DNA from 2 places in the Colwellia sp. MB3u-4 genome. Region 2 is predicted to be linked to the other one. Evidence: riboswitches for the same ligand, from Rfam matches in the RefSeq annotation. Region 2 holds a riboswitch; the other holds the start of a gene.
What was found. A riboswitch is a leader RNA that binds a small molecule or an ion and turns the genes downstream of it on or off. The one in region 2 is predicted to bind lysine.

Region 1 (3,285 bases), on a different contig from region 2:
GCGCGCGAGATGGATATTCATTTTTATTGCGCTGGCCATCATGCCACCGAGCGCTATGGCGCTAAAGCATTAGCCGAACATTTTAATCAACATTTACCATTAGAGGCTAAGTTTATTGATATTGATAACCCAGCCTAAGCGGCAGATTATTAATACCAATATAGCGGAAAAATATAGCACCAAGTACAAGACTGCTGTTCATGCACGATTGTACTTGGTAATGAACTAGCCTTATGTAAATTTTTACTGCACAAGGCTTTTTGGTCATTAAGTCGTGTTGTACAAATTGCTGCTGCTTTTAGTTTGTCAGCTATTAGCCTTTAAACCATTGCACAATACGCCCGAGGGTTTCGTACCAAACCGTAGTAGTTTGTTGTAATTTTTTAGCATTAGGTACGTAATAAGACCATGGAGTAAGTCCATTGCTTTTAACCCATGGGCTTGCCGGTGCAGGGATTGGATTGACGCCGTAGCGTTGGAAATAGGCCATGGCTCTGGGTAAATGATTGGCACTAGTGACGAGTACGACATTTTTATTTAACACGCGTGGTGCGATAAGTTGCGCTTCTTCTTCGGTATCTTGAGGGAAATTTTCAGTCAATATTTTATTTTTTGGCACACCTAATAATATCGCTGCTTGCTTAACTTTTTCTGCGTTTGAACTAACATCGCCATCGGCAAAACCTGAGGTAATTATTTGTGCTTCGGGGTGTAGGCGGTAGATACGAACAGCCTCAACTAACCTTTCTAGTGAACTAGACTTTAACTCACTGGTCGCGGGCAAACCCTTTACGCTGGTGTGAACACCGCCCAAAATAATAATATAATCAACCGGCTTATTACTGCGGGTAAATGCGGGATAATTATCTTCTAATGCCGCCATGATGTTATCGGATAAAGGTGGAAAGGTACTCAGAAATAATAAAGTGGTTGCGGTAAATAACGCCGTAAAACTCAATTTTGGTTTTAAACGATAAAAAATAATGGCGATAATTAACAGTAAGATAATTATGCTCAGTGGCATAATCATTAAGCTGATAATTTTTTTTAGTAAAAATAGATCCATGTTACTCAGTCCAAAATAGGCTATACGAATAGGGTGATAAGTTTTCAAGATACTTAAGCATAACAATTATAAGACTTTGAAGCAGTAGCTATTTAAAGCCGTAGCTAATGGTGACAAATTATTTTATTTGGACGTCTAAAAGTCTGTTGATATTTACGCTTAGATAGGGTCTAATGACTGCGCTGAAAATTAGAATTTTTACTCCACTTTTATAATACCCTTATCTATCAAGTATGATGGTGTTATGAATTAAGTAGTGCAGAAATAGAAAGATTTTCGCACCAGAAGAGGCGCAATTGCTAGGTAGGTAACATGAGGACCCATTCCTTTGACTGTTACTGAGGGGGACAATTGCCGAGAATATTGATATGGGGGCATATCATATTCGGTCGCTAGGGCTGAATCCTTAGGGCTGTCACCGCTAGAAAAACACCAGTTTTTTTAGCATAGGGTGGAGAGCTTCTGGCTGAATAGTACCGCCTGAATAACGGGTTTTTAACCTAATTCGCTCTACGCTCAGTCATGCTCTTCCTGTTAGTTATTTGCCTGTTATATTTGCTATGTTTAATGAAGTACCTTTAGCAATGCAGGCGTTTAGGAAGAATTTTTATGTTAATATCCCATCTTACCAGCCTTAATCGCACTAGTGTTGGCACATTGTTATTTAAATATATATTGTTATCTAAATATACATCTTGCGATAGACTCGAATGTTTAACTATTCAATCTCAAACTCATGGAGAATCTGCATGTCTGTAATTATAGATCATACCAATACTGAAAATATTACCGTTGCAAAGTTTGGCGGCACCAGTGTTGCTGATTTTCATGCGATGTTACGCTGCGCGGATATTATTAAAAATAATAGCACTAACCGTTTAGTGGTGGTATCAGCCAGTGCTGGTGTTACTAATCACTTAGTGCGTTTAAGCCAAGCAGACGTTTCGATAAGTGAACAACAACAAATTATTACCCATATTGCTGATATTCAATTTGCCATAACCCAGCATTTTGATAATCATCAAGCTATTGATCAAGAAATATCAGGCTTATTAAATGCGTTACGCGCCTGTGCTGAGCAACAAGCAAAGCAATACAGCACAAAAACCAGTGATGAAATCCTGAGTTTTGGTGAACAATTCAGTTCACGAATTTTTGCACAAGTGTTACAACTCGTCGATGTGAATGGTCATTATTTTGATGTTCGCCAAGTCATGAAAACTGATAGTTTATATGGTAAAGCGCAAGTTGATTTAACCGAATTGGCCGCCAATACTAAAGCACTACTTTATCCCTTACTTAATGAACAAGTTATTGTTACGCAAGGTTTTATTGGCTGTGATCCACAGGGTAATACTACCACCTTAGGTCGCGGAGGCTCTGACTACAGCGCCGCGTTGTTAGCTGAAGCTGTTCAAGCCAGTAATTTAAGCATTTGGACTGACGTGGTGGGTATTTTTACTACCGACCCACGGATAACAGATCAAGCGCGTTCGATTAATGAAATTAGTTTCGGTGAAGCGGCCGAAATGGCCACCTTTGGCGCGAAAATTCTTCATCCAGCGACACTTATTCCAGCTATGCGGCAAGATATTCCTGTTTTTGTGGGTTCAAGTAAAGAACCTAATGCAGGTGGCACCAAAATACAGCGCCAAGTTGACTCTAATCCTACTTATCGTTCGATTGCGCTGCGACGCGAGCAAACCTTAGTGACAGTAAAAAGTCCACAAATGCTGCATGCCAGTGGTTTCCTAGCGAAAGTTTTTACCGTATTAGCCAAACACCAATTAAGTGTTGATTTAATTACCACCAGTGAAATTAGTGTCGCGCTAACCTTTGACAATCCTTATGGTTCAACACAAGCCTTGTTAACTCAAGCCGTGGTAGAAGAGTTAGAACAACTTTGTGAAGTCAGTGTTGAGCATGGTTTGAGTTTAATTGCGGTGATCGGTAATAAAATTCATGGCACTAAAGGGGTTGGCAGCAGTATTTTTGATAAGATAAATGATTTTAATATTCGCATGATTTGTCATGGCGCAAGCAATCATAATCTGTGTTTTCTCGTGCCAGAAGCCGATGCTAACCAAGTGGTTGAACGTTTACATAGTACCTTGTTTACCGACTAAGCTGATGTCAGTAAATAAAATGATTGTTTAAACCATAAACAGTCATTATTATCAAAATAAGCACTAAAAAATAGCGCTTAAAAAGGGACATTG
Region 2 (3,285 bases):
AAGCACACCACCAATTTGTACTGCGGCAGAAACGTGAACATTTTTGCCTATTTGTGCGCATGAGCCAATCAAAGCATGGCTGTCAATCATAGTGCCGCTATCAACAAAAGCGCCAACATTAATATAGGCCGGTGGCATAATAATTACACCTGGCGCCACATAGGCACCACAACGAACCGATGAACCACCCGGCACCATTCTGACCTTATCAGCAACGGTGAACTCGCGTGCAGGTAAGTTATGCTTATCCACAAAGCCACGATAAATACCATCGAACTCAGTATTTTCTCCGGCTTTAAATGCCGCTAAAATGGCTTGTTTAACTACGGTATTGACTTGCCAAGTGCCATCGCTATTTTGTTCTGCTGCACGAACTTTACCGGTTTCTAAGTCTGTTAATGTTTGTTGCCAAGTCATGATTTTATTGCTCGTAAGTTAGTTAAATCTAAAGGGTGAGGGGTTTGTGCACTTAAAATGTCATCAGTCGTGTGATGCTGAGCTAGAGGGTTGCTGCTGTTACTCGCTAACCATTGCTGAATTTGTTGATGGATGTCGAGTAAACCGTGTTGCGCTGAAAGCTCTGCTTGGCATAAGGGTAGACGAAGTTTTGCAGAGCTAATAGTGTTCAGCTCAGCCATTAACACTTTTACCGGTATCGGACTAGACACTTGAAATAATGCTGATATCGCTTTATGCCAAAGCGGAAAAATTCCTTCATGTTGATGAGCTAAGGCCATAGCAACATATTGCCGAGTGGCTTCTGGCCAAACGTTAGCGCAAACCGACACCAAACCTTTAACATTGGCACTCGCAAGGTATGGCATCATGGCGTCTTCACCACTATACAAGTCCAGGTTAGGGCAATGCTCTCTATAGGCCAGCAGTTTATTAAGATCGCCACTGGCTTCTTTCAGTGCCCAACAGTTTTTATGGTTTTGTAATTGTTGTAAGGCCGAAAAGGAAATTTCAACACTGCTGCGTGAAGGCACGTTATAAAGCATACAAGGGACGTTTGCGGCATCGAGTAAACTTTTAAACCAAGCGGTTTGACCTACGGGCCCCGGTTTGGCGTAAATAGGGCTAGTAAGTAAATAAGCCTTTATCGGCAATTTATTGCATTTAGCTATCCAGGCCAGTTGCTCGTTAAGATTATAGCCACCAACAGCAACCATTATTGGCACTTGTAACGTCATCGCACAAACATATTGCACTATACTTAAATGCTCTTGCGCGGTTAACGCTAAACCCTCGCCCGTGCTGCCCAGTAATAAAATGCCATTGTGGGCCGCATTTTGTTGCAGTACTAGCTTACGCAAACTAACATAGTCAATGCCGTCATCATCAAATAATGGCGTGATCAGTGCGGTCCAAACCAAAGGTCGGTCTGTTATCAGGTGATTTTCTATCGGTTTTGTTTGATTCATTGCTCTCGAACTCTTGTCGTTCGGAGAACTTTTAGGCGCTTGTACAGACAAAATTTCTAGGATGAAATTTGGCCTTTACAAAGGCCAGAAGCTCTCCACCTAGTTAGGTGACAGTTGCAAGGATTCAACCTAGTAGCCATCGAACGTATCCGATGGCTATAAAACTTAATGGTTATATATTAACAACTAAGTCTTAACAACCGGCAATTACCTTATCAACAAGGCAGTTACCTCGGCGTTAAACCCCCTCATTATTGCTCACTAGAGTTTGATCTCTTCACAATAACTACCTGGTTAACGCTCCTCTTCTGGCCCTTTATTGACGGTGATTAATCTTTTACGATTAATCACACTGGAATAAGGGACAACAATATTAAAACATTTAAATATAAGCACAGTCAATAGACGGCTAGACGTATGCCATCATTTAAATTTAATAGTTTGATTTTACTGCTTTTATTTCTTTTTATAATCAGTAAATACGATTTTGTCCTCAATAACTAGAGTGCCCATCACTAAAATAAGCTACGCCCGATAAGTTGAACTGGGTCAAAATAGCTCACTCCCTGTGGACTAAAGATGGCGAGATAATTAAATTCGCGTAGACTACGCAGCACTATGACACATTCACTATGGCGGTATTAATGAATACTCGCTCAGTTCGCCCTGTCATTATGATAAGTTTTCTTTAAAGTAACGCCGATATTTGTAGATAACTTGACCCATAAATATCGTCAATAAATAGCACCCATAAATAACCCCCATAAATAATAGTTAGCTTAATTACAGGTATTTTCATGGCAATAAGTAACATTAACCAATTATTAAACCGCAATATTGAGGCACTAGCCGCAACCAGACCTCTTTTGGTTAATATCGCAGACGATGGTTTTATTAACCATTACTTAAGTCAGCATAGCGCTGCTCATATTGATAGTTACCACACTAATTATGCTGAATATAAAACTTGTCAGCAATTGAAAAACAGCCGTGTAGACGCACATTTTTGCGTCGAGTATATCGCCAAAACTAAACATGATATGGCGATCATTCATTTTCCAAAAAGTAAGGCTGAATTTAGTTTTACCTTAGCTATGCTCGCTGAGTCAATGACAGACGATGCCGCCATAGTCATTGTTGGGGAAAATAAAGCGGGGGTAAAGTCAGCCGAAAAACTCGGTATTGATTACCTAGAATATTGCCAAAATGTTGACGCGGCAAGACATTGCTTAATGTACATTGGCAAATTAAAACCCTCATTACCTCGCTTTGAACTACAAAAATTTTATAAATACTACCCAATGCAGGTACAAGATAAAGTACTAAAAATTGCCGCTTTGCCAGGTGTATTTAGCCAAAATGCACTAGACACGGGTACAGAAGTTTTATTAGCGCACTTACCTGAGGTTATTTCAGGTAAAGTGTTAGATTTTGGTTGTGGTGCAGGGGTTATTGCCGCTTATATCGGCACAGTTCACCCAAAAACAACATTAACCTTGGTTGATGTCAGTGCGTTAGCCTTGCATTCAGCGCAAACAACACTGTCTTTAAACCAGTTAAGCGGGCAATATATTGCCTCAGATAGCTTATCTACTGTTCAAGAACGCTATGATTTTGTCATTTCCAACCCACCATTTCATCAGGGCGTAAAAACGCATTATGGCGCTACCGAACAATTTTTAACCGAGATAAAGCAAAACTTAACCAGCAAAGCCTGCATTACCATTGTCGCTAATAGTTTTTTGAAATACTTACCCATCATGGAAAAAGCACTGGGTAAAACAAAAACCTTAGCGATTAAAAAAGGTTTTGCGGTTTATCAGTGTTATCTTAATGGGAAAAAGTAACGAAAAATGTGTGA

Region 1: it holds a riboswitch for lysine, as region 2 does, so the genes downstream of both, lysC (lysine-sensitive aspartokinase 3) here and dapA (4-hydroxy-tetrahydrodipicolinate synthase) in region 2, are expected to answer to the same signal.

Annotation. Positions count from the first base shown of each region.
Region 1 covers NZ_JACGVE010000088.1:311,740-315,024, forward strand. The annotation lists gene H4J61_RS15535 (Nif3-like dinuclear metal center hexameric protein) at 1-138, shown strand, start outside; gene H4J61_RS15540 (ElyC/SanA/YdcF family protein) at 314-1,066, opposite strand; lysine riboswitch at 1,344-1,536, shown strand; gene lysC (lysine-sensitive aspartokinase 3) at 1,816-3,192, shown strand.
Region 2 covers NZ_JACGVE010000068.1:11,571-14,855, reverse strand. The annotation lists gene H4J61_RS03780 (2,3,4,5-tetrahydropyridine-2,6-dicarboxylate N-succinyltransferase) at 1-417, opposite strand, end outside; gene dapA (4-hydroxy-tetrahydrodipicolinate synthase) at 414-1,424, opposite strand; lysine riboswitch at 1,505-1,740, opposite strand; gene H4J61_RS03770 (methyltransferase) at 2,222-3,271, shown strand.